3 regions of the Klebsiella sp. Sb-30 genome follow, and region 3 is predicted to be linked to each of the others. Evidence: riboswitches for the same ligand, from Rfam matches in the RefSeq annotation. Region 3 holds a riboswitch; each other region holds the start of a gene.
What was found. Region 3 has a riboswitch for thiamine pyrophosphate ahead of thiC (phosphomethylpyrimidine synthase ThiC). Riboswitches for the same ligand answer to the same signal wherever they lie in the genome.
Positions count from the first base shown of each region.

Region 1 (10,721 bases), 2.0 Mb from region 3:
GCACGGCCAGGTAGTCGAAGAACATTTCTGGCGTCATGGCGCGCACGGTGTCCGGGCTGGCGGTGTTCGGCGTCGGCAGTTTCTGCACGCCGTTACGCAATTCCTGCGCACCGGTGAGGTAGAAGTTACGCCACGGACCGGATTCGGCCTGATAGCCCAGCTGCTCCAGGGCATCCGCTTCGAGGTTACGCGCATCCTGGTTTTGCGGATCGGCGAAGACAATCTTGCTGACCACCTGGGCGACCCAGCGGTAGTTACCCTGCGAGTAGTCTTCTTTCGCTTTCTTCATGATGGCATCGGCGCCGCCCATGTATTCCACGAATTTCTTCGCCGCTTCTTCCGGCGGCAGTTCGTCGAGGGTCGCCGGGTTGCCGTCAAACCAGCCGAGATACAGCACGTAGGTGGCCTTCACGTCATGGCTGACGGAGCCGTAGTAACCGCGGTTCGCCCAGGTATGTGCCAGGCTGTCCGGCAGCTTGAATTTGGCTGCGATTTCGTCACGGGTCAGCCCTTCGTTGGCCATGCGCAGGGTCTGGTCGTTGATATAACGATACAGGTCACGCTGGCTTTTCAGCAGGTTAACGACGTTTTCGTTGCCCCAGGTCGGCCAGTGGTGCTGAGCCATGATGATCTCAGCTTTATCACCCCAGCGTACAATCGCTTCGTTGATATATTTCGACCATGGCAGCGGTTCACGAATTTTCGCGCCGCGCAGGGAGTAGGTGTTGTGCAGGGTATGGGTGACATCTTCCGCCGATTCGATGAGTTTCTTCTCTTCGATATACCACAGCATTTCGGACGGCGCTTCGGAGCCCGGCGCCAGCATAAAGTCGTAGGTCAGGCCGTCGATAACTTCTTTCTGCCCGTCCTTCTCGATGATATTGGTCGGGGCAATCAGGGTCACGGTACCGGCGGAGGTGGTGGTCCCCAGCCCGGCGCCCACCTGGCCTTTGGCATCAGGCTTGAGCAGGTTGCCGTACATGTAGCTGGCGCGACGGCTCATGACGTTACCGGCCATGATATTTTCCGCCACCGCGGCTTCCATAAAGCCGGACGGCGCATAGATTTTGACTTTGCCCGCTTTCACGTCGGCTTCATCGATCACGCCGCGCACGCCGCCGTAGTGGTCAACGTGGCTGTGGGTGTAGATAACCGCCACGACCGGTTTTTTACCGCGGTTTTTATAGTACAGATCCATCCCCACTTTCGCCGTTTCGGCGGAAACCAGCGGGTCAACCACGGTAATCCCTTCTTTCCCTTCGATGATGGTCATGTTGGACAGGTCGAGGTTACGAATCTGGTACACGCCGTCGGTGACTTCAAACAGACCGCTGATGTTGATCAGCTGAGACTGGCGCCACAGGCTCGGGTTAACGGTATCCGGCGCTTTTTCTCCCTCTTTAATGAAGGCGTACTGCTGCGGATCCCAGACCACGTTGCCTTGCTCGCCTTTGATGACCTCGGTAGACAGGGCGGCGATAAAGCCTTTGTGGGCGTTGGTGAAATCGGTGTTATCGGAGAAAGGGAGCTGATTATACAGTGCGTCATTCGCTTGCTTTGTTGCTGCTGCTGCCTCTCCCGGTGCAACCTCAGCCCAGGCGGGAAGGGTAATGGCCGATAGCATTCCTGCTAATGCCATTCCTTTCACTATGGGGGTTAAGCTCATTGGAATCCTCATGTTTTCGCTGATTCACTCGGTATTTTCGATATGACGTCATGTTAAGATTTGTAACACTTACTTAAACAATAACCGCTTGTTTCCATTGATTAAGTTTATGGTTACAAAAATGTTTATTTAGTTAATAAATGGTATTGGCGGCGTTGGGGGGATCGCGGCGGGGCGCTTGCGTCAGGCGTCGGCTTCCCGTAACCTGCCTGCAGAGAACGTTTATATCTTCTCAATGACTCGGGGTGCCCTTCCTGGTGAAGGCTGAGAAAGACCCGTACCACCTGATCTGGATAATGCCAGCGTAGGGAAGTCAGAGACCAAAGGGTCGTTGCTTCTTCATCGCCTGGCTGGAGCAAACGATGCAAGCTGAGCCTCTCAATCCCGCGCATATTGCGCATCTGCAACATCTTTTTCGCCGTCATTCCCCCCTTGTTCACTGCATGACTAACGATGTGGTACAGACCTTTACTGCCAACGTACTGCTGGCGGTCGGCGCCTCGCCCGCGATGGTGATCGATCCGCAGGAAGCGAGCCAGTTTGCGGCACTCGCGGATGCGCTGCTGATTAACGTCGGAACCTTAACCGTCGACCGTGCGCAGGCGATGCGCGCCGCGGCACTCAGCGCGCAAAACGCGGGCAAACCGTGGGCGCTGGATCCGGTGGCGGTCGGGGCGTTAACCCTGCGCAGCGCGTTTTGCCATGAATTGTTGAGCCTGCAACCGGCCGCCATTCGCGGCAATGCGTCTGAGATTATGGCGCTGGCCGGAATGAGCGCCGGCGGACGCGGGGTCGATACTACCGATACCGCGGCGGCGGCGCTGCCCGCCGCACAGGCCCTGGCGCGGCAGATCAATACCATTGTCGCGGTGACCGGCGAAGTAGATTACGTCACCGACGGCCAGCGTACGCGTGCGGTCAGCGGCGGCGATCGGTTGATGACCCGGGTCGTGGGGACCGGCTGTGCGCTTTCGGCGGTGGTGGCGGCCAGTACCGCCATGCCTGGCGATCGCCTCGAAAACGTTGCTGCCGCCTGCGGGCTGATGAAACAGGCGGGCGGCGCGGCGGCGCGCGGCAGAGGGCCGGGCAGTTTTACCCCGGCATTTCTTGACGCGCTGTACGGGGAGAACAACGGATGAAACGAATTAATGCGCTGACTATTGCCGGTACTGATCCCAGCGGCGGCGCGGGGATCCAGGCCGACCTGAAAACTTTCTCTGCCCTCGGGGCCTATGGTTGTTCGGTGATCACCGCGCTGGTGGCGCAAAACACCCGCGGCGTGCAGTCGGTCTATCGCATCGACCCGGATTTTGTTGCCGCACAGCTGGATTCGGTATTCAGCGACGTCCGTATCGATACCACGAAAATTGGCATGCTGGCGGAAACGGATATCGTGGAAGCCGTGGCGGAGCGTCTGGCGCGCTATCAGATTGACAACGTTGTCCTGGATACGGTCATGCTGGCGAAAAGCGGCGATCCGCTGCTCTCGGCTTCGGCGGTGGCGACGCTACGCACCCGCCTGCTGCCGCAGGTTTCGCTGATCACGCCGAATCTGCCGGAGGCGGCGGCGCTGCTGGATGCGCCGCACGCGCAGAGCGAGAAAGAGATGCTGGAGCAGGGGCGGGCGCTGCTGGCGATGGGCTGCGGCGCAGTGCTGATGAAAGGCGGTCATCTCGACAACGCGGAAAGCCCGGACTGGCTGTTTACCCGCGATGGCGAGCAGCGCTTCACCGCGCCGCGGGTCCAGACTAAAAATACGCACGGAACTGGCTGTACGCTCTCCGCGGCGCTGGCGGCGCTGCGCCCGCGCTATCGCGACTGGGGAGAGACGGTTGCCGAGGCGAAAGGCTGGCTCTCTGCGGCGCTGGCGCAGGCGGATTCGCTGGAGGTGGGCCACGGTATCGGGCCGGTTCACCATTTCCACGCGTGGTGGTAAGCCTGATATACTGGCGTGAGAATTCTGCCAGGAAAAGATAAATGGAACAGGCGCATACCCGGTTAATTAGCCAGCTTGTTGAACGGATTGCGGCGTCGGATAACGCGCCGCTCTATCTGAAGTTTGCCGACACGATTAAGGATGCCGTGCGCAGCGGCTGGCTGGAAAATGGCAATATTCTTCCCGGTGAACGCGATCTCAGCCAGCTGACCGGCGTGTCGCGCATCACCGTCCGCAAAGCGCTCCAGCTGCTGGAAGACGAAGGCGTGGTGACCCGCTCGCGGGGTTACGGGACGCAGATCAACAATATCTTTGAATATTCGCTGAAAGAAGCGCGCGGCTTTACTCAGCAGGTGGTTTTACGCGGCAAGAAGCCGGATACGCTGTGGGTGAATAAACGCGTTGTCAAATGTCCGGAGGAGGTTGCCCGCCAGCTGGCAATCGCGGTGGGCAGCGATGTGTTTATGCTCAAACGCATTCGGTATGTTGATGAGGACGCGGTCTCGCTCGAAGAGTCCTGGGTGCCTGCGCATCTGATCCATGACGTCGATGCGATCAGCGTCTCGCTGTATGACTACTTTCGCAGCCAGCAGATTCTGCCGCAGCGGACCCGCTCGCGCGTCAGCGCCCGGATGCCGGACGCCGAATTTCAGTCGCATATTAAGATGGACAGCGCCATCCCGGTGCTGGTGATCAAACAGGTTGCCCTCGATCAGTACCAGCACCCCATTGAATACAGCATCAGCTACTGCCGCAGCGATCTATACGTTTTTGTGTGCGAGGAGTAGCGCTTCGCGGTGCGGGGCGCAATCGCCGCCCCGATGGCCCACGACCCAGGCCGCAACGGCATTCCCCAACGTCACCGCCTCCCCCAGACTCCAGCCGGCGGCCAACCCGGCAAGCGTACCGCCGGCGTGACTGTCCCCGGCGCCGATCGTATCGACGACCGTGGTCGGGAAAGGGGCGGCGAGACCGCTCTCCTGCGGGCTGAAATAGCAGGCGCCTTCTTTATCCAGACGCACAATCAGCGGTGCGGCATATTTCTTCAGCCAGGCGGCGCCAAATGCGCTGACCTCGGGCGAAAATCCGTGCGCTTCAGCCGCGATGACGGCTTCCTGGCGGTTGACGGAAACCAGTGGCTTCAGGGCCATCAGACGCGTCATCAGCGTTTCGGGAATATCGGCAATCCGCGGGCCAAAGTCGATAAAGGCGCTTACCTGCGGCTGCCGTTCCAGCCAGGAGACCAGTCGTTCGCCGCTGGCGGATGCCAGCTGATAGCCGGAAAGATAGACCAGGCTGCCGGAGGGGGCATGCACGCGTTCGAGCCACGCATCACACCACTGATTTTCCACACCGCTGAAGGATATAAAGGTCCGCTCGCCGTCCGGCTCTACCAGCGCCAGGCACCAGCCATTGTCGCCGTCTGCCTGGCTGATGACGCTGGTTAACCCCTCTTTGGCGAGGCGCTGGCGGATAATTTCCGCCCACACGCCCTGGCCAATCGGCAGCGCATTTTGTGCATCGATCCCCAGCCTTTTTAAGGTCACGGCGATGTTTAACGCGCAGCCGCCGACATTGACGCTCTGTTGCTGCAGTTCGATATCACATCCGCGCCAGGGCAGAGCATAGGCGTCGGCGATCACGTCAATCACCGCGGCGCCGAGGACGGTGACCGGACGTTGCGCCTTCAGCGTGGCCAGTTTATCCGTTAACTGTTGGGCATTCATTCGGCCTCCCGCTGCTGACGATAGTGCATCAGGGCATCGGCGTAGCGCGTGAAGTCCAGCTTATTGACCTCGTCCAGGCGTGCCTTGAAAGCACTATCGATGGCGGAAATCCCGTGTAACGCGCCGCAAATCGCCGTCGCCATGGCCCCGATGGTATCGGTATCGCCGCCCAGATTGGCGCAGAGAATGGCGCAGCGGTTAGGGTCGGTACCGGCCAGTTCCACCATCGCTATCGCGCACGGGACGGATTCAATGGTGCTGGTTCCGGCGCCAATCAGCTGATAAAGCTGCTCGCTGGCGGACTCGAGGCCATCTGCCTGGCGTACGGTGCGTAACGCCAGCTCAATACGCAGCGCCAGCGAGGCGCTAAAGGTTGTGGTCTTCTGTTCCTGCGCGTAGCGCGCCACGGCCGGCAGGGCGTCAACAATCGCTGGCCAGCCGGCGCCGTCAACGGCGCGGGAGATTGCCCAGGCGATAACCGTCGCGCCGGCGATGGCTAAATCCGATTTATGCGTCGGGCTGGAGGCCGCGGCCACGTCGCTGATAAATGCATCAAGATTGTCGCCCGGCAGCAGGCAGCCCAGCGGCGAGGCGCGCATCGCCGCGCCGTTGGTCACGCCGTTATTGTCCAGTTCGCTTACCGGTTTGCCGTTGCGAATCGCGTTGAGAGCAATTTTCGATGTCGGTCCTAAGACGTTTTTATTAAATGCATCAAAGCCTTCTGCCCAACGCAGAATATGTCGGCCAATGACATCCGGGACGATCTGCCCGTCGCATTCGATAATGGCGTCAGCGAGGCACAGGGCCATCGAGGTGTCATCGGTAAATTCCGCCTCGGCAAAGTAGCAGGCGGCGTTATTCTCCGCCGGGCCCGGCAGGAAGCGGTCGATCCAGCCAAAATGGGCTTTCACCCGCGATCGTGGCCATAGCTCTGACGGCATGCCCATCGCATCCCCTAACGCCTGCCCGTAAAGAGCACCGAGAATACGTTCTGCTTTCATTTCACTTCCCCTTGTTTAAGCTCAGCATTTTCTGTATCGACGTCGATGGTCGTAATTTCTTTGTCCGATTCCCGGAAAAACACCATGAACAGCACGGCGATAATCGCAATCATGATGGCGCCGAACGTCCACATGCCCGCCCAGTTGAAGGTGAGTCCGTTGACGGGTTGCGGGTAGGCGAACATTTTTTCCATCATCACGCCGCCGAGGCGGTAACCGAGCAGGCTGCCAAAGCCCTGGCAGCAGAGCGTAATTAACCCCTGGGCCGCATTACGCATCGATACCGGCGCCTTCTTATCAACGTAGATATAGGCGGTAACGTAGTAAAAATCGTAGCTGACGCCGTGCAGCAGAATACCGAGGAACATCAGCGTATAGGTGAAATAGTTCTCCGCGCCGCCGAAGACAAAAAAGCCATAGCGAATGGCGGCGGTGATCAGACCAAGTAACAGAACCTTTTTAATACCAAACCGTTTAGTAAAGAACGGCAGAGCCAGCATAAAGAAGATTTCAGAGAACTGGCCGAGGGTCATCCAGCCGGTGGCGTGCTTCATGCCGGCTTCGGTGAGGTAGCCGTTGGCGAAGATGTAATAGAAGGCCAGCGGCATGGCAAACAGAAAAGAGCAGAAGAAAAAGACGAGGAAGTTTTTGTCGCGCAGCAGGATTAACGCATCCAGCCCCAGCATCACTTTCAGGTCCAGTTTTCCACGGCTTTTCGGCGGCGTGTCCGGCAGGAACAGGGCAAAGACGCCGAGCAGCGCAGAGCTGCCTGCGGCAATCAGCAGCGGGACATTGGTGGGCGAAATGTCGCTCAGACCGAACATCTGCGGTAAAAATCCGCATACCAGCCCGGAGCCGATCCAGCCGATCGTCCCCATCACCCGAATCCGCGGGAAATCGCGCTCAACGTCCGCCACGTTAGAAAAGGCGATGCTGTTGGTCAGCGCAATGGTCGGCATGTAGGTTAGCGAGTAGGCGAGCAGGAGCGGGAAGAAGCCGCCGAAGGTCGTCTGCTGCGCGGCGAAGTACATCAATATCGCCCCGGCGAACATCAGCACCGCCAGCACTCTCTGTGCGGAAAAGAAGCGGTCGGTCAGCGATCCCACCAGGATCGGCGAAAGAATCGCGGCGATGGCGGTACAGGCGTAGGACCAGCCGATTTCACCGGCGCTGAAGCCGCTTTTACTCAGCCACAGCCAGAGAGGGACAAACCAGGCCCCCCAGATAAACCATTCAACGAACATCATGAACGACAGCTTTGCTGTAGTTTTCATCTTTAGATCCTTCATGACAGGTAGGGTACGCCTTTAAGATACCACTTGATAATACCTTTAAAATACCTTTGAGCGGATTGTTTGAGCAGGCTAACACTTTTTGTCCCTGAATCGTGCCAGCTGAAATGGCTGAAAAGTGCGATTCCGGCTGGAAAATATGCTAAGACGGTACCAGGCTTAACCTGCCCAAATAAGTGGGTCAGGATAATACATGCCGGCTGCGGCCGGCACTTACGGGAGCATAGCTATGACTGATATTACGCAGTTGCTTGGCAAAGATGCCGACAGCCTTTTACAGCACCGTTGTATGACCATTCCAGCCGACCAGCTTTATCTGCCGGGGGCGGATTACGTTGACCGGGTCATGGTGGATAACAATCGTCCGCCGGCGGTGCTGCGTAATATGCAGACCCTGTACAATACGGGGCGCCTGGCCGGAACCGGATACCTTTCCATCCTGCCGGTAGACCAGGGCGTGGAACACTCGGCGGGCGCCTCTTTTGCCGCCAACCCGCTCTACTTTGATCCGAAAAATATCGTCGAACTGGCTATCGAAGCCGGTTGTAACTGCGTAGCGTCCACCTATGGCGTACTGGCCTCGGTATCGCGTCGGTATGCGCACCGCATTCCCTTCCTGGTGAAGCTAAATCATAACGAGACGCTGAGTTACCCGAATACCTTCGACCAGACGCTGTACGCCAGCGTTGAGCAGGCCTTTAATATGGGGGCGGTGGCGGTGGGCGCGACGATCTACTTCGGTTCCGAAGAGTCGCGTCGGCAGATTGAAGAGATCTCCGCGGCGTTTGAACGCGCGCATGAACTGGGGCTGGTGACCGTGCTGTGGGCCTATCTGCGTAACCCGGCGTTTAAGAAAGATGGCGTCGATTATCATGTGTCGGCCGATTTAACCGGGCAGGCTAACCATCTGGCGGCCACCATTGGCGCTGATATCGTGAAGCAGAAAATGGCGGAAAATAACGGCGGCTATAAGGCGGTGAACTTTGGTTACACTGACGATCGCGTCTATAGCAAGCTGACCTCGGAGAATCCTATCGATCTGGTCCGTTATCAGCTGGCGAACTGCTATATGGGACGCGCCGGGTTGATTAACTCCGGCGGCGCGGCGGGCGGTGAAACTGACCTGTCGGATGCTGTACGTACGGCGGTCATCAATAAGCGTGCGGGCGGGATGGGGCTGATTCTCGGTCGTAAAGCGTTTAAAAAATCGATGAGCGACGGCGTGAAGCTGATCAACGCCGTACAGGATGTTTACCTCGATGGCAAAGTGACGATCGCCTGATCCTGAATGCGGTAAAAAAATCGCTCTGTCGGGCGTCATGCTGGCCACTTAAGGTGACCAGCATTTTTTTTGCTTTATCACCGGCGAGGACAGCCTCGCCTGCAGACGTGTTGAAAACCTGACAGCGCCGCATAAAAAACCGCCAATCTCTGTGAGGTGACGGATTCTTACACCTTTGCCGGATCGGTCAGCCGACCCGTAAACGATCGGCATTACTCTCTGTCGGGAAGGGGTTTTTATGCTCAGGAGACGCTCGTTTTCAGCGCGACGGCGACGGAGGCGCGGGTCACGCCCGGCTGCTCGACGCGAATATAGGCGCAGAGGAAAAAGGCCAGCACGTACAGCGCGGTGTACGCCACCACCACCCCAATCGTACTGAAGTACGGCAGCAGCACCACCGCAATCGCCGGCGCCAGGAAGTTGGACAGCCCCGCCGACAGGTTGTAGACCGAAATGGCCGCCCCTTTATGCTGCGGCTCCAGCGCCGGGAAGACCGCCGCCATCGGCACAAACGCCGCCACGAAAATCCCCAGCGCAATCGCCGGCACCAGCGCCATGGCAAAGTTATGCCCGAAATGCTGCGGGATGTAGTAAAACGCCAGACTCGACAGCGCCATCCCGATACAGCCAAACCAGCGAATCACCTTCATCCAGCCCATCTTCTCCGCCACGATCCCCCAGAAAACGTTAGAGAAAATGGTGGTGAAGAAGAAAGCCGCCCACACCTGGAGCCACTCGGAGGTGGTAAAGCCCAGCTCATCGACAAACATCAATGGCATGATCACCGCAAAGCCAAACAGCGACAGGGTGTTGATGATGCGCACCATGCTGGAAAGCAAAATATTACGGTTGGTGTAGAGCAGGGTGGCAGCACGCCCCAGCTCGGCAAACTTCTCGCGGGTGGTGAGGTTCTGCATATGGCGCGGCGTCTGAATATGGCGCAGCGAGACCAGGGCGATAATGCCGCCGGTGATGCAGAACACCAGCGCCAGCCACAGGGTGCCCAGCTCGCCGATATGCGGGATGGTAAAGCTCGGGATATAGCTGCCGAAGACGCCAATGCCGACCGAGTAGACCGCCCAGAACCAGCCCAGCGCCGAGCTGGCGCTGTCGCTTTTCACGTTGTGCACGATGGCGACGATAAAGGAGTAGAGGAACAGCGGGTAGGCAAAGCCGCGAATACCGTAGAACAGCAGGATCAGCGGGTAGTTGGCGTGGCCGAGGCCGAAAATCAGGAACAGCACGTGGAACACGCACCACAGCACAAAGCCGATCAGCATGGTTTTCTGCGGAGTGATGATCTCGGCGACCACGCCGGAGATCCACGCCGACAGGGCGGCGGCGAGGCCGTAGAGGGTAAAGGCGAAAGAAGCCTGGGCCGGGGTGAAGCCCAGCTCCTTGATGTAGTGCGAGAGAAAAGCCAGCTCAAAGCCGTCGCCGGTCATAAACACGGCGATGGCGATGTATCCCCAGATCAGATTCAGCGGCAGACCGAACCACTGTTTGCTATTCACGGACATAATGACCTCGTTTTCAGGGTACAGGAAGACACTCCGGTGTCGTCACCGGAGGTTTTTTTATTATTAAAAGAGTGGGGCAGAGCCTCGGGACGCTACTCCCGAATCAGCCGGGCGGCCTGTTGCAACGCCAGGTAAGCTTCGTAGCGACGCTGATGAAGCGCTTGATATTGCGTCGTACAGCGGTAGGTTTTATCTACCCGGGTGAATTGCTTCATCGCTTCCGGCAGCGAGGCGGAAACCCGGCCGGCCACGGCGCCCAGAATGGCCGAACCTAACAGCACCGGTTCGCTGCATTCG
Region 1 is NZ_CM172749.1:1,674,052-1,684,772, forward strand. Features, by position in the region: gene AC236I_RS07925 (alkyl/aryl-sulfatase) at 1-1,666, opposite strand, end outside; TPP riboswitch at 1,898-1,994, shown strand; gene thiM (hydroxyethylthiazole kinase) at 2,029-2,805, shown strand; gene thiD (bifunctional hydroxymethylpyrimidine kinase/phosphomethylpyrimidine kinase) at 2,802-3,602, shown strand; gene AC236I_RS07940 (GntR family transcriptional regulator) at 3,644-4,390, shown strand; gene AC236I_RS07945 (PfkB family carbohydrate kinase) at 4,364-5,329, opposite strand; gene AC236I_RS07950 (ADP-ribosylglycohydrolase family protein) at 5,326-6,330, opposite strand; gene AC236I_RS07955 (nucleoside permease) at 6,327-7,604, opposite strand; gene fbaB (class I fructose-bisphosphate aldolase) at 7,852-8,904, shown strand; gene AC236I_RS07965 (RbtT/DalT/CsbX family MFS transporter) at 9,147-10,424, opposite strand; gene AC236I_RS07970 (FGGY-family carbohydrate kinase) at 10,517-10,721, opposite strand, start outside.
Region 1: linked by a shared signal. The riboswitch ahead of thiM (hydroxyethylthiazole kinase) and the one ahead of thiC (phosphomethylpyrimidine synthase ThiC) in region 3 are both predicted to bind thiamine pyrophosphate.

Region 2 (10,721 bases), 2.4 Mb from region 3:
TCTCTGCGGTCACGGCTGATGCTGATGATTTTCTTCACCTTACTGCTGGCTAATGCCCTGACCCTTTCGCTGCTGCTGTATGAGCGGATGAGCAGCGCCCGCAGCGTGATGCTGGGAAACCTGGAGTACGACGTGGCAACCAGCGTGGCGATCCTTGACCGACTTCCCGCCGCCGAGCGTCCGCAGTGGCTGGCGCGGCTGGCGCGTGGCAACTATCGCTACCGGTTGTCCGCCGGCGTCAGCGGACACTATCCTGACAGCTGGCGTTCCCGCGATGCGGTGCGTTCTCTGCAGGAAGCGCTGAGCGGCAGCTATCCGGTCAGCATTATTGCGGTGCCCGGTCCGCGTGAACATATTCAGGCACATATTACCCTGCATGACGGAGCGCCGCTGAGCATTGATTTATGGCCGCGGCTGCCGGCGATTGCCCGCTGGCTCCCGGCGGTGCTGATCGTCCAGTTCCTGCTGCTGCTGGCGTGCGCCTGGTATGCCGTGCGCCAGGTTGTGCGTCCGATGACGCGCTTTACCCGCGCGATTGACGCCCTGCAACCGGCGAACAGCGCCCCAGGCATGATGGCGGAACAGGGGCCGGTGGAAGTACAGCACGCCGCCCGGGCGTTCAACGCGATGCAGACGCGCATTCGCGACCATCTACAGGAACGCGCGCGGATCCTCGCGGCAATTTCCCACGATCTCCAGACGCCGATTACGCGCATGAAGCTGCGACTGGAAATGACCGACGCGCCGGAACTGCGCGATAAACTCCTGCAGGACCTCGACAATATGAGTCGTCTGGTCAGGGAAGGGATTGCTTTTGCCCGCTCGGCGCAGCCGCTGGAAGAGAAGCGCCAACGCCTCGATCTGAACGCGTTTCTGGACAGTATCGCCCTGGATTATGCCGATGTCGGCAGACCGGTTGCCTTTATCCCCGCCGAAGAGGGGCGCGTCGTGCTGACACAGCCTCAGGCGCTGCGCCGAATCATGACCAATCTGATCGACAATGGCTTAAAGTTCGCTGAGCGGGTCGATATTCGGTTGAGCTATGCAATGAATGGCGACCCCATTATTCAGGTGATGGATAACGGTCCGGGGATCCCGGAAGCGAGCCTGGAGGAGGTGCTGCAACCATTCTTTCGCCTGGAAAATTCGCGCAACCGCGAAACCGGCGGCACCGGGCTCGGCCTGGCGATCGCCGCGCAGCTGACCAGCCAGATGCCGGGAACGCTTCGCCTGGGGAACCGCCCGGAGGGGGGATTAGAGGCGATTATTCGTCTCGACTCCGCCGTTTTGTATCCGTCTGTATCTCGCGCTGAGACAGACAACTTAACAGACAAAAACCCGTAAATTCAGACACTTTATAACGACATTCACCTGATGTAATACGCCTGCGGCCATGACCGGCCGCATGTTGATAACGAGGTGAATATGATGTCTCTTCCGATCGCTTTTTTCGGCGGTATGTTGACGCTGCTGAGTCCGTGTACTTTACCGGTGATCCCACTCATCTTTGCTAACCTTCGCGGTAAACGCAGCCATCTGCTGCTCCTGCTTAGCGGGATGGTGCTGATGTTTACCGGGATGTCGCTACTGGTGACGCTGGCCAGCAGCGGCATCGTCAGTCTGACCCTGACCGGGCGCTGGCTGGCGCTGATTTTTCTGGCCCTGGTGGGGCTGAGCCTGCTCTCGCAACGTGTCGCCCAACGGCTTGCTTCACCGCTGGTGGCGCTGGGCAACCGTATCAACGATCGCAGCTATCGCCATGCCGGCGGATTCTCGGCGCTGCTGGCGGGGCTGGCCATCGGGCTGCTGTGGGCGCCCTGCGCCGGGCCGGTACTGGGGGCAATCCTTAGCTTTGCGTTTCTTAATGGCCAGTCGGTGACCACGGGCCTGCTGCTGGCCGCCTACGGCAGCGGTTGCGCCCTGATGCTGGCGCTACTGTGGTGGTTGGGCTCAAAGCTGGTGGCGCGTCTGCATCGCGGGCTGGCCTTTAGCCAGCGGCTGCGTCAGCTGGCGGGAGGGGCGATCCTCGCCTCGGTGACATTGATTGCCAGCGGAGCGGACCGCTACCTGCAAGGCGCAAATGGTCTGACGCAGTCGCTGGAGCAACGTCTGAGCGCCAGCTTACCGCAGCGGGCGCAGACAACGGTACTACAACCGGTTGTCGCGCCACAACCAACCAGCGATATACCCGCGCTGCTCGGCGGTAGCGCATGGATCAACAGCCAGCCGCTGCGCCCGGCCGACCTGCAGGGGAAGGTGGTTCTGATCGATTTCTGGACCCGGGATTGTATTAACTGCCAGCACACCTTGCCGTATGTACGCGCGTGGGCGAACAAATATCGCGCCGCCGGGCTGCTGGTCGTGGGGGTGCATACGCCGGAATACCCGTGGGAACGCTCGTTGCCGGCGCTGCGTGACGCGGTGGCAAAATGGCAGCTGCCGTATCCGATCGTCGCGGACAACGGTTACGCTATCTGGAACGCCTTTGGCAACCAGTATTGGCCGGCACATTATCTGTTTGATGCCAGGGGGAAGCTGCGCTACACCGCTTTTGGCGAAGGGGACTACGCGCAGCAGGAGAAAATGATCCAGCAGCTGTTACAAGAGGCGAAAGCCTGAGTGGGGTAATAGTCCCGCTGGCGTTGCGCTGAAGCGGCCAGTGGCAGACGTTGACAGGTTATCAGTGGCCCGCTCATCATTCAAATCGTGACGGTGTCACTTATACCTGCTCCGCAGACAGAAATAAAAAAGCCGATAAGCTAAGTTATCGGCTTTTACCAACAAGTTTCATGGCGAGGATTGTTGAGCGGGGCGGCAGTCAACCACCGTCCCGCTCAAGGATATTACTTCGCCAGCAATTCCTGCGCGGTGCGTTCCACCAGATTCAGCAGCACCTTCACGTCTTCAAGCGTCACGATCGGGTTCAGCAGCGTCAGCTTCAGGCAGGTCATGCCGTTGTGCTCGGTCACGCCGACGTTTGCACGACCGGAGTCGAGCAGCGCATCCCCAACGCGTTGGTTGAGCAGGGCGATCGCGGCATCATCGCTGCCGGCCATCTGCGCCGGACGAGAGCGGAACAGCACGCTCGCCAGCTGCGGCTGCATGACCAGTTCCAGCGTCGGCTGAGATTTAACGTATTCCGCCACCTTTTTCGCCATGGTCACGCCGTGATCGATGATCGCCGCGTACTGTTTCTGGCCCAGCGCTTCCAGCCCCATCCACAGCTTCAGCGCATCGAAGCGACGGGTGGTCTGCAGCGATTTGGAGACCAGATTCGGCACGCCGTGTTCTTCATCGAACTCGGAGTTCAGATAGGCCGCCTGGTAGCGCATCAGCTCGTAGTGGCGCGCGTCTTTTAACAGGAACGCGCCGCAGCTGATGGTCTGGAAGAACTGCTTGTGGAAGTCCAGGGTAATGGAGTCCACGCACTCAATGCCGTCCAGATAGTCGCGGTACTGCTCGGAGAGCAGCAGTGCACCGCCCCATGCCGCATCCACGTGCAGCCAGATCTGATGTTCTGCCGCCACGCCGGCGATAGCACGCAGCGGGTCGATAGCGCCCGCGTCGGTTGTGCCGGCGGTGGCGACGATCGCCATGATCTGCTCGCCGTTAGCCTGCGCTTCGGCGATTTTCGCTTTCAGATCAGCGACGTCCATCCGCGCGAATTCGTCGGTTTTCACCAGCGTCACGGCGCGGTAGCCGAGGCCCATCAGCGCCATGTTCTTCTGCACCGAGAAGTGGGCATTTTCAGAGCACAGCACTTTATACTGACGCACGTCACCCGGCAGACCGTCCTGCTGGATAGAGTGCCCCTGACGAGCGAAGAAGGCGTCGCGCGCCAGCATCAGCCCCATCAGGTTGCTTTGGGTGCCGCCGCTGGTGAAGACGCCGGCGTCGCCGGCCGGGTAACCGACCTGAGCACGCAGCCATTCGATCAGCTTCATCTCAATGATGGTCGCCGACGGGCTTTGGTCCCAGGAGTCCATGCTCTGGTTAGTCGCGTTAATCAGCACTTCCGCCGCCTGGCTAACGACCAGGCTCGGGCAGTGCAGATGCGCCACGCACTGCGGGTGATGCACCGACAGGCTGTCTTTCAGGAAGTACTCGATCGCACGTTCAATCGCCGCCTGGTTACCCAGACCCTGCTCGGTGAACTCAAGGGTAATGCGCTCACGCAGTTCGGCGACGCTTTTACCTTGATACATCTCAGGCTGCTGCAACCATTGCGCGACGGCCTGGCTGGTCTGGGCGATCGCCTGCTGATAAGCCTCAATACTTTGCGGCGAACCAGCAAGAATCGGATTCAATTTGGACATTGCGGTCACTCGCTCCACTCAGACCGGTTTGACACCGGCGGCCAGCATGGCCTGTTCAAATTTGTCGAGGAAAATTTCCAGCTCGGCGTTGCTGATCAGCAGCGACGGCAGCAGACGCAGTACGCAGCCGCCACGGCCACCGCGCTCGAGGATCAGGCCCGCTTCGAAACATTTCTTCTGCAGCAGGGCGGACAGCGCGCCGTCAGCCGGGTAGCAGCCCATATGATCCTGCTCGCCATTCGGGTTCACGATCTCAATACCGATCATCAGACCCAGACCGCGAATGTGACCCATGACCGGGAAACGCTTCTGCATATCGGCCAGTTTGCCTTTCAGCCATTCGCCCTGCGCGGCCACTTTGCCGGCAATGTCGTTGTCTTTCAGGTGACGCAGGGTGGTCAGCCCGGTGGCCATCGCCAGCTGGTTGCCACGGAAGGTGCCGGTATGGTGGCCCGGTTCCCAGGCGTCAAACTGCTTCTTGATACCCAGAACGGCCAGCGGCAGACCGCCGCCGACGGCTTTCGACATCACGATGATGTCCGGCTCAATGCCGGCGTGTTCGAAGGCAAATAGCTTACCGGTACGGGCAAAGCCAGCCTGAACTTCGTCGATGATCAGCAGAATGCCGTGTTCCTGAGTCACTTTGCGGATGCGCTGCAGCCACTCAACCGGAGCCGGGTTCACGCCGCCTTCGCCCTGAACGGCTTCGAGAATGACCGCCGCCGGTTTACGCACGCCGCTTTCCACGTCGTTGATCAGGTTTTCGAAGTAGTAGGTCAGCGCTTTCACGCCCGCTTCGCCACCGATACCCAGCGGGCAGCGGTACTGATGCGGATACGGCATAAACTGCACTTCTGGCATCATGCCGTTGACGGCTTCTTTCGGTGACAGGTTGCCGGTTACCGACAGCGCGCCGTGGGTCATACCGTGGTAGCCGCCGGAGAAGCTAATCACCGAAGAACGACCGGTGTATTTTTTCGCCAGCTTCAGGGCCGCTTCTACGGCGTCAGCGCCGGACGGGCCGGTGAACTGCAGGCAGTATTCTTTACCTTCTCCCGGCAGTAATGAGAGCAGGTATTCGGAGAAGCGATCTTTTAACGGGGTAGTCAGATCGAGCGTATGTAACGGCAAGCCGCTGGTAATGACACTTTGGATGCTTTGCAGCACATCAGGGTGGTTGTGACCAAGAGCGAGGGTACCAGCACCGGCAAGGCAATCCAGGTACTGTTTGTTATCCGCATCGGTTAACCACACGCCTTCCGCTTTTGCGATAGCCAGCGGCAGCTTGCGCGGGTAACTCCTGACGTTCGATTCGAATTCAGCCTGACGGGCCAAAAAGGTTTCGTTGTTAGCGTCCAATAAATCTGCACTTAAAGTATCAATACGGACTTTATCCGTCATCATATCACTCCCACAACCAGCGTTACGGTTGAACACTGGTTGAATAATTGGTTTTAGAAAATGAATCGCCATTCATAAAGCGCGCACAATATATGGCTTTTTAAATCGTCATTCAATGTTTTATTTATTGAGGTATTTTTACGTTATTTTTACACAACGAAAACCAATGGTAATGCTTTGATTTATATGATTTATTTAAAGTGTTATAAAACCATTAAAAGTGTAATTCTTAGTGAGGGAAAGCGCCGGGTTTTATTACCGCTTCGCTAAAGTAGCTGACGGAAATTCTTCCGTCAGCCGTATGGTTACTCAATCCAGTTCGACCGCATAATGAGTTAAAGGTGTGATTTTTTTAACCAACTTGTTGTTATATAAAAACTGTTCATAAGCTTCGTAGCGGGCCTTATCCAGCGCCGCGGGATGGTCGGCAAACAGGGGGGCCGTCTGCTGCCAGGCCTGCTGGTTCAGCTCGGTATTTAGCTCCGGATGAGCGGCGGCAAAAGCCTGCCAGGTTTCCTGCGGATGCGCGCGCAGATAGGCCACTCCCTCCTGCAGCGCGACGAGGAACTTTTTGATTTTGGCCGCATGAATTTCATCGCGGTTGGCGACAATCACCAGCTCGTCGTAGGCCGGAACGCCGAAATCTTCGACATTCATCACCTGCGGATCTTTACCCTGCAGCTTGAGCTCCAGCGCTTCAATATTACGATAGCCGCCAATCACCGCATCAACCTGGCCGGCCAGCAGGGCGCTGGTCAACTGGAAATTGACGTTAATCAGCTTGATGCTTTGCGGATCGATATGGTCATGTTGCGCCATAGTCGCCAGCGTAGCCTGCTCGATACCGCTAACCGAATAGCCGACTTTTTTCCCTTTCAGATCCGCGGGGGTTTTGATGCGCTTATCCAGAGCGATGATCGTGTTCAACGGCGAGTTAATCAACGTCCCGACCCGCACCAGCGGCAGCCCCTCATCGGCGAAAAAGTGCACCTGCGGCTGATAGGTGATAGCCAGATCCGCCTGGCCGGCGGCCACCAGACGCGGCGGCAGGGCCGGGTCAGACGGCGGGACAATCTTCACGTCCAGGCCCTGCGCTTTAAAGGCGCCAATCTGTTCCGCCACCATAATCGGCGCATGGTCCGGGTTAATATACCAGTCCAGCACCAGGGTCAGCTTCTCGTTGGCCATCGCCTGTCCGCTGATAAGCGCGGTTAATGTGATGGCGGTGAAAACGGGTTTATGCATGATTATTCCTTATTCCGGTGTCCAGTTGATCAGCCGGTGTAATAGAGCATCCACTGCCAGCCATAGCAGAATGGTCAGCAGCACTAAAATAAACAGCGCCGCAAAGCAGACATCGGTTTGCATGCGCGCATTAGCATTGAGCATCACATAGCCCAGTCCTTCGGCAGAACCGACCCATTCGCCGATGATCGCGCCGATTGGCGCTACGGCCGCGGCCATGCGCAGGCCGGAACCCAGCGCTGGCAGGGCGGCCATCAGGCGAACATGTCGCAGCTGCGCCCCTGACGAGGCGCCCATCGTACGCGCCAGATCGAGGTAGTCGTGATTGACCCGCCGCAGGCCGTCAAAAAATGCCGACGTCACGGGGAAGAAAATCACCAGAACCGCCATCATCACTTTGGCGCTCATCCCGAAGCCAAACCACAGCACCAGCAGCGGGGCGAGGGCGAAAACCGGAATCGCCTGACTGGTCAGCACCAGCGGCATCAGCCAGCGCTGTAGGCGCGGCGAGATCATCATACACAGGGCCAACACCACGCCGAGCAGTACCCCGAGAGTCAGGCCGCTGAGGATCTCGCTCAAAGTAACCAGCGTGTGCCAGCTCAGCCAGCTGCGGTTGTTCCACAGGGCGGCGGCCACCGCCGATGGCGACGGCAGCAGGAACGCCGGAATGCCGCTGTTACTGAGCAGCCACCAAAACACCAGCAGGCCGCAGAACACCACGCCGCCGCGGAAAAGTTTCCCTCTCATCCGTTGGCCCTCATCAACTGTTGCAGTAGCGCGGCTTGTCCCCTCAGCAGCGCCGGATCGTCCGGCGCCCGCGGCGGTTTCCCCGTCAGATGATGGGAGTCATCAATGCCGCCGGGCGGCGGCGAGAGCACCAGCAGGCGATGGCTGAGCCGGCAGGCTTCCATCGGATCGTGGGTAATCAACACCACCGTACGCTGAGTCAGCAGTTCCGCTGCCAGCGTCTGGATACGCGTGCGGGTAAGGGTGTCCAGCGCCGAAAAAGGCTCATCCATTAACACGATCGGCCGATCTTCATACAGCGTGCGCGCCAGCGCCGCCCGCTGACGCATGCCGCCGGAGAGCGACGCCGGACGATCGTCGGCGCAGTGGCTGAGTCCCACCTGCTCTAATAACCTCGCAACCCGCTGCCGATCGACGCGCTCTCCGCGCAGGCGGGCGCCAAGCGCTACATTGTCGCGCACGCTTAGCCACGGATAGAGCAGGTCCTTTTGCCCCATCCAGGCCAGACGAGGGGCCAGCGGGCGACCGTCGCTGGCCTGAACCTGACCGTGAGTGGGGGCAGCCAGTCCGGCGATAATTCGCAGCAGGCTGGTTTTGCCGGCACCGCTGGCGCCCAGCAGCGAAATCCACTGTCCAGCGGGAATATCAAACGACAACTTGTCAAAAATGACCCGTGAGCCGAAGCGCAGACTTAATTCCCGCACCGCGATAGTCGGAGCCGTCACTGAGCGACCGCCGCGGCATTCAGTCCCATCTGCCAGAAGTTGGCTTCCAGACGGGTGGCGGTGGTGAAGATGGCACCCAGCTCTGCGATGCGCGATTCGGCGCCGCGCTGCTGCCAGACACGCTCCAGCAGGCCGATAGCCGCCGTGACACCGTCGAGATAGCCCGCATCGCCGTAGTTACGGATCCAGGAGGCATAGGGGTTGTCGGTGAGCCGGGTGGCCGGATTGTGGAGCAGTCCGAGGCCGATTTCCGCATAGCCAGCCACGCAGGGCATCAGCGCCACCAGCAGATCGAGCGCATCGCCGGAATGACCGATATCCAGCACGTAGCGGGTGTAGTTTACCGTCTCCGGCGCTTCGCTTTCGGCGGCCATTGTCGCTTCGTCCAGCCCCCAGCCCGCGCAATAGCCGACGTGCAGCGGCAGTTCGCCAAGAATCGCGTTCATTGAGGCGGCCGCGGCGCGCATCTCCGGGAGCGTGCGCAGTTTGCTGACCAGCAGGGCATAGCTACGGGCAAAGTGGATCAGGAACAGGTAGTCCTGAGTCAGATAGCGTCGGAAGGCGCGTTCGGGCAAGGTACCGTCGGCAAGCTGGCGGAGAAAAGGATGGGCAACGTACTGTTCCCAGTCGCCTCCCGCCTGCTGGCGCAGACGACCATAAATACCCTGGGTAAAGATCGGCAGAATCACAGGACCTCCTGATTACGGGGAGATCCGGGTGTGCGGAAGTATGAACAGGCAATGGCGGTAAACTGGCAAAATTGCCGACCCGTCCCTTCGCTGGCATGACCCAGATCAGGTTCAAAGGGTTCGGCTTACGCCATCTCAGCCCTCACGGGACACCCCTCGGTTGCGCCATGTTATACGGCATTCACTTTTTGATTACAATCCCGGCCGCGGGCGAATTGCCATCTGAATATGTGACACCGTCACTTACCATGATGGCTAAAAACTCAGCGCCGGCATATTTTCGCCGTAGACCATTGGCTTTCTATGCGTTTTTAACTGGCTAATTTGTCCAGAATTAAAAAAAACCGCCGGCCGAAAATTGGTAGTTCATGGCACCATAGGATATATTTTCATTACCATGAAACCCATTATTCTTCAGCCACATGGGCATTCAGAACCCATCACGGCGCCGGAGAGTGCATGAAGTTTTCGCTACCGACCTTATTGCTGGCGCTCATCGTGCCACTTTCCCTTCCCGCCGTTGGCGCCGATCTGTTCGATCCCGAAGATGGCATGCTGGATATGAGCCGCTATCTCCAGGATAACCAGTACGGGTTTCTTCCGGTGCCTGTGGTGATAACCGAGCCGGCGGTGGGCTACGGCGGGGGGCTGTTTGGTCTCTTTTTGCACGGTAAAGGGACGCGGGATGGCGATCATTTTATTCCGCCGCCGATCACCGCTTTTGGCGGCGGTGGAACGCAGAACGGGACCTGGTTTATCGGCGGCGGCCACCGGCATACCTGGAATAATGACCGTATCCGCTATCTGCTGCTGCTGGGCTACGCCAATATTAAACTGGATATCTATTCCGACGGATTGACCAGTTTTAACAAAAATACCGCTATTCATTCGCAGACCCGCGGCTATGGCGGTCTGCAAAAACTGCTGTTTCGCGTAGGCGACACGCCGGTATTTGTCGGGGCCTCTCAGGTGTATGCGAAAACCGACGTTTCCGCCGATAACCCGGTCGTTAATCGGGTATGGCAGCAGGTGCTGGGTCAGGAGAGTGCATCATCGGCGCTGGGCGTGGTGGCGGAATATGACACTACGGATAATTTTTTCTATCCTGAGAAGGGGTTATCGGTACAAAGCGAATATCGATTTTTCCGTTCATTGTTAGGTGGCGACTATCATTACGATCAGTTCTCTGTCGATGGGAAATACTATATCCCGCTCAGTCGCACGCTGACGCTCGCCGTGGCTGGCAACTATCAGTCGTTGACCCACCATGATAAGCGCCTGACGCCAATGGCTCGCCCTTATATCGAATTACGCGGGATTTCTCGTTACCGCTATCAGGGGGATTATGTCAGTACGGCGCAGACCCAGCTTGCCTGGGAATTTCAGCCGCGCTGGATCCTGCAAGGGTTCGTCGGTATCGGCAGCGCCGCTGACGAGGCCCATTCACTGTGGGAGCAAACCGAAGTGGCGTGGGGGACAGGGTTTCGCTACCTGATAGCGCGCCAGTATGGATTACATACGGGGATTGATATTGCCTTCAGCGAACATGAACAGGCGCTTTATTTTAATGTAGGTTCCGGACTTTAAGGTCAGAT
Region 2 is NZ_CM172749.1:2,676,519-2,687,239, reverse strand. Features, by position in the region: gene AC236I_RS12655 (ATP-binding protein) at 1-1,344, shown strand, start outside; gene AC236I_RS12650 (cytochrome c biogenesis protein/redoxin) at 1,429-2,619, shown strand; gene AC236I_RS12645 (pyridoxal phosphate-dependent decarboxylase family protein) at 2,844-4,325, opposite strand; gene AC236I_RS12640 (diaminobutyrate--2-oxoglutarate transaminase) at 4,335-5,720, opposite strand; gene AC236I_RS12635 (ABC transporter substrate-binding protein) at 6,027-6,962, opposite strand; gene AC236I_RS12630 (ABC transporter permease) at 6,972-7,712, opposite strand; gene AC236I_RS12625 (ABC transporter ATP-binding protein) at 7,709-8,437, opposite strand; gene AC236I_RS12620 (TenA family protein) at 8,434-9,126, opposite strand; TPP riboswitch at 9,192-9,293, opposite strand; gene AC236I_RS12615 (BamA/TamA family outer membrane protein) at 9,586-10,713, shown strand.
Region 2: linked by a shared signal. The riboswitch ahead of AC236I_RS12620 (TenA family protein) and the one ahead of thiC (phosphomethylpyrimidine synthase ThiC) in region 3 are both predicted to bind thiamine pyrophosphate.

Region 3 (10,721 bases):
GCCGATAATGCCCGCCGTACGACAGTTGCGTTCGGGTTCGTTAGCATCCGGCCACAGGCAGCGATAGCAGCCCTGTTCCCACGGCGGCGTCAGTACCATCAGCTGGCCTCCCAGCCCGACGGCGCTGGCGGTAATCAACGGTGTTGCAAGGGCGACGCAGGCGGCATTGATCGCCTGGCGGGTCACCATATTATCGGTGCAATCCAGTACCACATCGGCCTTCGCCACTTCATCCAGCAGGGCCTTTCCGCCTAACCGCTGCTTCAGCGCAATCAGTCCAATTTGCGGGTTGAGACGAGCGAGCCTTGCTCTGGCGGCCGTGGTTTTGGGTTGCGCGATATCATCGCTGGTGAACAGAATTTGCCGCTGTAGGTTGCTGACGTGCACGTCGTCGTCATCGGCCAGCACCAGCGTGCCGACACCGGCCCCGGCCAGGTACAGCGCAGCAGGCGAGCCCAGCCCGCCGAGACCGACGATCAATACCCGGCTGGCCAGCAGCTTTTGCTGCCCTTCGATGGCGATATCCTCCAGCAGCAGCTGGCGGCTATAGCGCATAAAATCATTGTCATTCATCACCGGCTCCCGCGATCGTCAGCAGTTGCGCGGTAGCCTGCTGCCAGTCCGCCGCCTGGGTGATTGCGCTGACCACGGCAATGCTGCCAACGCCGGTACCCAGTACCGCCGGCGCGCGTTCGAGGCTGATGCCGCCAATCGCCACCGCCGGATAATCTTCCAGACGCTGGATATGGCGGGCAAGCTGTTCCAGCCCCTGAGGGGCGGAAGGCATCTGTTTGGTTTGCGTAGGAAAAACGTGGCCCAGGGCGATATAGGAGGGGCGTGCCGCCAGCGCAACGTCGATCTCCATATCGTCATGGGTCGAGACCCCAAGACGCAGGCCGGCGTTGCGGATCGCGCTCAGGTCCGTCGTTTCCAGGTCCTCCTGGCCCAGATGCACGCCGTAGGCCTGATGCTTAATGGCCAGCTGCCAGTAGTCGTTGATAAACAGCCGGGCATGATATTGACGACCGAGCGCGATAGCGGCGATCACATCGTCCTCAACGTCGCTGTCGCGCTTATCTTTGATGCGCAGCTGAAGGGTACGCACGCCGGCTTTCAGCAGGCGCTCAATCCATACCACGCTATCAACAACCGGATAGAGGCCTAAACGGAACGGGACGGACGGAAAATCGGGTTGATACATCAGGCTTGCTCCTTACGTAAATAGATTTCGCCGCCGCGAGCGCGGAAGTTCTGCGACATATCGGCCATTCCGCTTTCGATATCCTGGCGGGCGGCGTAGTCGCGCACTTCCTGGCTGATTTTCATTGAACAGAATTTGGGTCCGCACATGGAGCAGAAGTGGGCGACTTTTCCCGACTCCTGCGGCAGGGTTTCATCGTGCCAGGCGCGGGCGGTGAACGGGTCGAGGGCGAGGTTGAACTGATCCTCCCAGCGGAACTCAAAACGCGCTTTGGACATGGCGTTATCGCGGATCTGCGCCCCGGGATGGCCTTTGGCGAGGTCGGCGGCGTGGGCGGCGATTTTGTAGGTAATCAGCCCCTGCTTCACGTCCTCTTTATTCGGCAGCCCGAGGTGCTCTTTCGGCGTGACGTAGCAGAGCATCGCGCAGCCAAACCAGCCGATCATCGCGGCGCCGATACCGGAGGTGAAGTGATCGTAGCCGGGAGCGATATCGGTGGTTAACGGCCCGAGGGTATAGAACGGCGCTTCGTGACAGTGCTCCAGCTCTTCGGTCATGTTGCGGCGGATCATCTGCATCGGCACGTGACCCGGGCCTTCAATCATCACCTGCACGTCGTACTCCCAGGCGATTTTCGTCAGCTCGCCTAAGGTTCGCAGCTCGGCAAACTGCGCTTCATCGTTGGCGTCCTGGATCGAACCCGGGCGCAGACCGTCGCCGAGCGAAAGCGAAACGTCATAGGCGGCGCAGATTTCACAAATTTCGCGGAAGTGCTGATAGAGGAAGTTTTCCTGATGGTGCGACAGGCACCATTTCGCCATGATCGAACCGCCGCGGGAGACAATACCGGTGAGGCGTCTGGCGGTCAGCGGCACGTAGCGCAGCAGGACGCCGGCGTGGATGGTGAAGTAGTCAACGCCTTGCTCCGCCTGCTCCAGCAGGGTGTCGCGAAAGGCTTCCCAGCTCAGGTCTTCGGCAATGCCGTTGACCTTTTCCAGCGCCTGATAGATCGGCACCGTACCGATAGGCACCGGACTGTTGCGCAGGATCCACTCGCGGGTTTCGTGGATATAGCGGCCGGTGGAGAGATCCATCACCGTATCCGCTCCCCAGCGGGTTGACCACACCAGCTTTTCGACCTCCTCCTCAATGGACGAGGTGACGGCGGAGTTGCCGATATTGGCGTTAACTTTGACCAGAAAGTTACGGCCGATGATCATCGGCTCCGACTCGGGATGGTTAATATTGGCGGGAATAATGGCGCGCCCGGCAGCCACTTCGTCGCGGACAAACTCCGGCGTGATGTTGTCCGGCAGATGGGCGCCGAACCCTTCTCCCGGGTGCTGGTGGCGCAGCACTTCGCTACGAATGCGCTCGCGGCCCATATTTTCGCGGAGGGCGATAAACTCCATCTCCGGCGTGACGAGGCCCCGGCGGGCGTAGTGGAGCTGAGTCACGCGGCGGCCGGCTCTGGCCCGCTTTGGCGTCAGCAGGCGGCTGAAGCGCAGCCCGTCAAGGCCGTCATCAGCCAGGCGTTGCTGGGAGTAAGCGGAGCTGCGATGGCTCAGCGGTTCGCTATCGTTACGCGCGTCAATCCACGGCTGGCGCAGCTTTGCCAGACCCTGGTGGACATCGATCGGGATATTGGGGTCGCCGTAGGGACCGGAGGTATCGTACACCGGGATCGCTTCGTTATCTTCATAGCGCGGATTTTCTTTGCCGCCGCCGATAAGCGTGGGGCTAAGCTGGATTTCACGCATCGGGACGCGAATATCATCCTGCGAACCCTGAATGTAGATACGCTGCGAGTTGGGGAAGGCCGAGCCTTCAAGCGTGTCGATAAAACGCTGAGCGCGTTCGCGCTGCTGTCGGCGGGTCAGTTTTTCTGTAGACATAGCTCATTCCAGATGAAAAGGAGATGGCTTGTCAGACGACGGATGGAGTAACAGATGCGTTTAGTCCCTGAGGGACGGCCGCTCTTTGCAGTTTACTCTTGTTCCCTTCGCAGGTATTAGCCTGATCAGGTTCCGCGGATCCCGAATTAACGGTCTCAGCCTTTTCCAGTGTGGAAAATAGGCACTCCGACAAGATAACGCTCCCTCCGCAGAGGGAGAATGTCTGTAAATTACTCGTTAACGGTTCACAACTCAAGCAGTCGGCGCGATATTGTCGCTGACGTTGTCCCGCAGGTTGTACGAAATGGCGAGGGCGATCAGCTTATCTTCCAGCGCAAAGCGGGCTTCCAGCGCTTCGCCGATATCGGACAACGCCTGCTGGAACTCAAGATAATTATCATGATCGATAGCATTTTCGAGGCAGGAGTCGTAGTAATCCATAATTTGCTGGGTATTGGCTTCCAGCTGCGGATAGAGTCTGGTGGCCGCCAAAAGTGGCGTATCACCTTCCATTTCGCCAAGAATACGTTCATAAATACTAAAATGGCCGGAGGAGAGGTAATCCACCAGGCTTTGGCAAAAGCTATCCAGCGCCTTTTCGTTAAGCCGCATAAAGGATTCTTTTCCTGGTTTCAGGCCAACCAGCTTGTAGTAAGCGACGAGCAAATGCTTACGTACATGCAGCCAGCGATCGACCAGTTCATTACTGCCTCCAACACGTTCCGTTAGGTTTTCCAGCTGGTTTAACATGGTTGACTCCGCAAGATTAAGAAAATAACGTTGCTCACCAAAATGTAAATATAATGTTAAAAGTGCCAGTAAAACGAAGGTAGTGCAATAGATATGGATCGTATTATTGAAAAATTAGATCGCGGCTGGTGGATCGTCAGTCACGAACAAAAATTATGGTTACCCGACGGGGAATTACCACATGGCGAAGCGGTAAATTTCAATCTTGTCGGCCAGCACGCACTGCATATTGGCGAATGGCAAGGCGACGCGGTGTGGATGGTGCGCCAGGATCGTCGGCATGATATGGGATCGTTGCGTCAGTTATTGGATCAGGATCCGGGGCTGTTTCAACTGGCGGGACGCGGGATCCAGCTGGCCGAATTTTACCGCTCGCATAAATTCTGCGGCTACTGCGGGCATCCTATGCATCCCAGCAAAACCGAATGGGCGATGCTATGCAGCCACTGCCGCGAACGTTATTACCCGCAAATTGCGCCCTGCATGATCGTGGCGATTCGCCGGGACGATTCTATCTTGCTGGCACAGCATACCCGCCATCGCAATGGCGTACATACGGTGCTGGCCGGGTTTGTCGAAGTGGGAGAGACGCTGGAGCAGGCGGTTGCCCGCGAGGTGATGGAAGAGTGCGGTCTGAAGGTGAAAAATCTGCGCTACGTGACCTCCCAGCCGTGGCCGTTCCCGCAGTCGCTGATGACCGCATTTATGGCGGAATATGACAGCGGCGAGATTGTGATCGACAAGAAAGAGCTGCTGCAGGCTGGCTGGTATCGCTATGACGATTTACCGCTGCTGCCGCCGCCGGGTACCGTAGCGCGCCGCCTGATAGAAGACACCGTGGCAATGTGTCGGGCCGACGAGGAATGACGTGATACAATAACGGCCTGACGCTTAAGGAACTGCAAAATGACCGAACTGAAGAACGATCGTTATCTGCGTGCGCTGCTGCGCCAACCCGTTGATGTGACCCCGGTGTGGATGATGCGCCAGGCGGGCCGCTATTTACCGGAGTACAAAGCCACTCGTGCCCAGGCGGGCGACTTTATGTCGCTGTGTAAAAACGCCGAGCTGGCCTGCGAAGTCACATTGCAGCCGCTGCGCCGCTATGCGCTGGATGCGGCGATCCTCTTCTCGGACATTTTGACCATCCCTGACGCAATGGGGCTGGGGCTCTATTTCGAAACCGGCGAAGGCCCACGTTTCACCTCGACGATTACCTGCAAAGCCGATGTCGACAAACTGCCGGTGCCCGATCCGGAAGATGAGCTCGGTTACGTGATGAACGCCGTGCGGACGATTCGCCGCGAACTAAAAGGCGAGGTTCCGCTGATTGGTTTCTCCGGTAGCCCGTGGACGCTGGCGACCTATATGGTTGAAGGGGGCAGTAGCAAGGCCTTCACTGTGATCAAGAAAATGATGTATGCCGACCCGCAGGCGCTGCATGCGCTGCTCGAAAAGCTGGCCAAAAGCGTCACGCTGTACCTGAACGCGCAAATCAAAGCGGGCGCCCAGTCGGTGATGATTTTTGATACCTGGGGTGGCGTGCTGACCGGCCGCGATTATCAGCAGTTCTCGCTCTATTACATGCACAAAATCGTTGATGGCCTGCTGCGTGAAAACGAAGGCCGCCGCGTACCGGTGACCTTATTCACCAAAGGCGGCGGACAGTGGCTGGAAGCGATGGCCGAAACCGGCTGTGATGCGCTGGGCCTCGACTGGACCACCGATATCGCCGATGCGCGCCGCCGCGTCGGTCACAAAGTGGCGCTGCAGGGCAATATGGACCCTTCCATGCTCTATGCGCCTGCGGGCCGTATTGAAGAAGAAGTCGCGACCATACTGGCCGGCTTTGGTCAGGGAGAGGGCCATGTCTTCAACCTCGGTCATGGCATCCATCAGGATGTGAATCCTGAACACGCCGGCGTATTTGTGGAAGCGGTGCACCGGCTGTCGGCGCAATATCATCGCTAAGGAGCGAATATGGATCTGGCGTCGCTACGCGAACGGCAGCAGGAGCTGGCCGCGTCGGTCATTCGTGAGGATCGACTGGATCGGGATCCTCCCCGGCTGATCGGCGGTGCGGACGTTGGCTTCGAGCAAGAAGGTGAAGTGACGCGGGCGGCTATTGTGCTGCTCGCTTATCCATCTCTGGAACTGGTTGAGTATCAGGTGGCGCGCGTTGCCACCACCATGCCGTATATCCCCGGTTTTCTCTCCTTTCGTGAAACGCCCGCGCTGCTGGCGGCATGGCAGCAGCTCGCACAAAAACCAGATCTGCTCTTTGTCGATGGCCACGGGATTTCTCATCCCCGGCGTCTGGGCGTCGCCAGCCATTTTGGCCTGCTGGTGGATGTTCCGACCATTGGCGTGGCAAAAAAGCGCCTGTGCGGTCAGTTTATGCTGCCCGGCGATGAGCCGGGAGCGCTGGCGCTGCTGATGGATAAAAACGAGCAGCTGGCGTGGGTCTGGCGCAGCAAAGCGCGTTGCAACCCGCTGTTTGTCAGCACCGGTCACCGGGTGGCTCTCGATAGTGCGTTGACATGGGTTCAGCGCTGCATCAAGGGCTACCGCCTGCCGGAGCCTACGCGCTGGGCCGATGCGGTTGCCTCGCGGCGTCCGGCATTTGTGCGTTGGCAAGCAAATCATCGCTGATTCAGGTACACTGCGGCTAATTTCTGACTTCGAGAATTCATCATGTTACAAAACCCGATTCATCTGCGCCTGGAGAAGCTGGAAAGCTGGCAGCACGTCACCTTTATGGCCTGTTTGTGCGAGCGCATGTACCCCAATTACGCGATGTTCTGCCAGCAAACCGGATTTGCCGACGGCCAGCTGTATCGTCGTATCCTCGATCTGATTTGGGAAACTCTGACCGTCAAAGATGCGAAGGTGAATTTCGATAGCCAGCTGGAAAAACTGGAAGAGGCGATTCCGGTGGCCGACGACTATGATCTGTACGGCGTGTACCCGGCTATCGATGCCTGCGTTGCTCTGAGTGAACTGATTCATTCGCGTCTGAGCGGAGAAACGCTTGAGCACGCCATTGAGGTGAGCAAGAGTTCGATTACGACCGTCGCGATGCTGGAAATGACCCAGGCAGGTCGTGAAATGACCGATGAAGAGCTCAAAGAGAACCCGGCGGTTGAGCAAGAATGGGATATTCAGTGGGAAATTTTCCGCCTGCTGGCCGACTGTGAAGAACGCGATATTGAACTGATCAAAGGGCTGCGTGCAGACCTTCGTGAAGCCGGTGAGAGCAATATCGGTATAAATTTTCAGCAGTGAGACCAGAAAACGTGATTTACCGCCTGAATTGTAGCGTCTGAAGGCTTCCATTCCGCCCCCCGTCTGGTCTACATTTGGAGGGCGAAAAAAAGTGGCTATCGGTGCGTGTATGCAGGAGAGTGCTTTTCAGGCATTTCCGTCGCACTCGGTGCTTAGCAAGCGATAAACACATTGTAAGGATAACTTATGAACAAGACTCAACTGATTGATGTAATTGCGGACAAAGCTGACCTGTCCAAAGCACAGGCAAAAGCTGCCCTGGAATCTACCCTGGCTGCAATTACTGAGTCTCTGAAAGAAGGTGATGCTGTTCAACTGGTTGGTTTCGGTACCTTCAAAGTGAACCACCGCGCTGAGCGTACTGGCCGCAACCCGCAGACCGGTAACGAAATCAAAATTGCCGCTGCTAACGTGCCGGCGTTTGTTTCTGGTAAAGCACTGAAAGACGCAGTTAAGTAAGACCGCGTGGCAGTGTACAGTTTTAACGAAGGGGCCTTAAAGCCCCTTTTGTCTATCTGGCGTCGCGCATTGATGCTGGCAGGCGTCGTGCTGATCTCTGCCTGTAGCCATGATTCTTCTGTCCCACCTTTTACCGCCAGCGGGTATGCGGACAACCAGGGCGCGATGCGTATCTGGCGTCTGGACTCCAACGGCGAAGTGCATCTGCTTGCGGCCTTCAGCCCGTGGCGTCACGGCAACACTTCAACCAGCGAATACCGCTGGCAGGGCGACCGGCTCACGCTTATCGAACTCAACGTCTACGGCAAACCGACGGAACACATTCGCGCCCGTTTTGATGATCAGGGCGAACTGAGCTTTATGCAGCGCGAAGTGGACGGACAAAAACAGCAGCTTTCCAGCGATCAGGTGGCGCTTTACCGCTACCGGGCAACGCAGATTCGCCGGACCAGCGACGCATTGCGACAAGGGCGCGTTGTTCTGCGTCAGGGGCGCTGGCATGCCAACCAGACGGTGACGACCTGTGAAGGGCAAACCGTGAAGCCGGATCTGGATGCGCGGGCCTTAGCCCATATTGAACGCCGCCAGAATCACTCCTCCGTTGAGGTGAGCGTGGCGTGGCTGGAAGCCTCAGACGGCGCTCAGCTTTTGCTGGTGGCCAACGAAGACTTCTGTACCTGGCAGCCGCAGGAAAAAACCTTCTGACCTCCTGTCAGAGACGCTTTGCGCTATCGGCGCGGTTACCATTCCCTCTGTCCTCCTCCACCATACGCTTCTCTGAGGCGGGTAGCCGCACATCCTCCGTGACAGGTTGGCGGGCTGACGATAAAAAACGGGCGACTCCAGAATGAAGCCGCCCGTCAATGAGGCCTGTTATGAGGTTACGCTCAGACGCTAGCGTTGCTCGCGGGCAATAGCGCGCCAGCCGATATCGCTACGGCTGAAGCTTCCTTCCCAATGAATACCGGTCAGGAGTTCGTAGGCACGCTGCTGCGCCTGGGCTACGGTGTCGCCCAATGCCGTCACGCACAGTACGCGGCCGCCGTTAGTCACCACGCGCTGATCGTCGGCAAGCTTCGTCCCGGCATGGAAGACCTTGCCATCCACCGCTTCTTCCTGCGGCAGGCCGAAGATTTCGTCACCGGTGGCGTAGTTGCCCGGATAGCCGCCTGCGGCAACCACCACGCCAAGCGAGGCGCGATCGTCCCACTCGGAGGTTTTCTCATCCAGCTTACCGTCACAGGCGGCGAGGCACAGCTCCACCATATCGGATTTCATACGCAGCATAATGGGCTGCGTTTCCGGATCGCCGAAACGGCAGTTGAACTCGATGACTTTTGGATTGCCCTGTTTGTCGATCATCAGACCGGCGTACAGGAAACCGGTATAGGTATTGCCTTCCGCCGCCATGCCTTTGACCGTTGGCCAAATGATGCGATCCATCGTGCGCTGATGCACCTCATCCGTGACCACCGGGGCGGGTGAGTAGGCGCCCATACCGCCGGTATTCGGACCGGTATCGCCATTGCCTACGCGTTTGTGGTCCTGGCTGGTGGCCATCGGCAGGACGTGCTCGCCGTCGACCATGACGATAAAGCTGGCTTCTTCACCATCGAGGAACTCTTCGATCACGATCCGATGACCCGCGTCGCCAAATGCGTTGCCGGCCAGCATATCCTGAACCGCCTCTTCCGCTTCTTGTAGCGTCATCGCGACAATCACGCCTTTACCGGCCGCCAGACCGTCCGCCTTGATAACAATCGGGGCGCCTTTTTCGCGCAGATAGGCCAGTGCCGGTTCGACTTCGGTGAAGTTCTGATATTCCGCGGTCGGAATGTTATGCCGCGCGAGGAAATCTTTGGTAAAGGCTTTTGAGCCTTCCAGCTGGGCGGCGCCTTCGGTCGGGCCGAAGATTTTCAGGCCCGCAGCGCGGAACGCATCGACAATGCCAATCACCAGCGGCGCTTCCGGGCCGACGATGGTCAGATCGATCTTTTCGCGCTGTGCAAAGTCCAGCAGCGCCGGAATATCGGTCACGCCGATATTCACGTTTTGCAGCGCAGGCTCCAGGGCGGTGCCGGCGTTACCCGGCGCCACGTAGACGGTGTCGACCAGCGGAGACTGTGCCGCCTTCCATCCCAGCGCGTGCTCGCGGCCGCCGTTGCCAATCACTAATACTTTCATGTTCTGCTCCGTGAATTAATGGCGGAAGTGACGCATGTCGGTGAAGATCATCGCAATGCCGTGTTCGTCAGCTGCGGCAATGACTTCATCATCACGGATAGAGCCGCCAGGCTGGATAACACAGGTAATGCCCACTGCAGCAGCAGCGTCGATACCGTCACGGAACGGGAAGAATGCGTCAGAAGCCATTGCCGAGCCTTTCACTTCCAGACCTTCATCGCCCGCTTTGATACCGGCAATTTTCGCCGAGTAAACGCGGCTCATCTGGCCTGCACCTATCCCGATGGTCATGTTCTCTTTTGCATAGACAATCGCGTTGGATTTCACGAACTTCGCCACTTTCCAGCAGAACAGCGCGTCGCGCAGTTCCTGCTCGGTAGGCTGGCGTTTCGTCACGACGCGCAGATCGCTCTCGGTGACCATGCCCAGGTCGCGATCCTGAACCAGCAGGCCGCCGTTAACGCGTTTGAAATCGAGACCCGGGACGCGTGCCGCCCACTCGCCGCAGGTCAGAACGCGGACGTTCTGCTTGGCCGCCGTCACCTTCAGGGCCTCTTCGCTGGCGGATGGGGCAATGATCACTTCAACAAACTGGCGAGAAATGATGGCCTGTGCGGTTTCCGCATCCAGTTCACGGTTGAAGGCGATAATGCCGCCGAATGCGGAGGTCGGGTCGGTTTTGTAGGCGCGATCGTAAGCATCCAGAATTGAAGTGCTGACTGCGACGCCGCACGGGTTGGCGTGTTTGACAATCACGCAGGCCGGTTCGCTGAACTCTTTCACGCACTCCAGCGCCGCATCGGTATCGGCGATGTTGTTATAAGAAAGGGCTTTGCCTTGAACCTGAGTGGCGGTCGCAACCGACGCCTCTTTAATGTCTTCTTCTATATAGAAGGCAGCCTGCTGATGGCTGTTCTCGCCGTAGCGCATATCCTGCTTCTTAATGA
Region 3 is NZ_CM172749.1:5,095,737-5,106,457, reverse strand. Features, by position in the region: gene AC236I_RS23845 (HesA/MoeB/ThiF family protein) at 1-573, opposite strand, end outside; gene thiE (thiamine phosphate synthase) at 566-1,201, opposite strand; gene thiC (phosphomethylpyrimidine synthase ThiC) at 1,201-3,096, opposite strand; TPP riboswitch at 3,182-3,295, opposite strand; gene AC236I_RS23830 (Rsd/AlgQ family anti-sigma factor) at 3,349-3,846, opposite strand; gene nudC (NAD(+) diphosphatase) at 3,940-4,713, shown strand; gene hemE (uroporphyrinogen decarboxylase) at 4,753-5,817, shown strand; gene nfi (deoxyribonuclease V) at 5,827-6,498, shown strand; gene AC236I_RS23810 (YjaG family protein) at 6,541-7,131, shown strand; gene hupA (nucleoid-associated protein HU-alpha) at 7,318-7,590, shown strand; gene AC236I_RS23800 (DUF1481 domain-containing protein) at 7,603-8,295, shown strand; gene purD (phosphoribosylamine--glycine ligase) at 8,485-9,774, opposite strand; gene purH (bifunctional phosphoribosylaminoimidazolecarboxamide formyltransferase/IMP cyclohydrolase) at 9,790-10,721, opposite strand, start outside.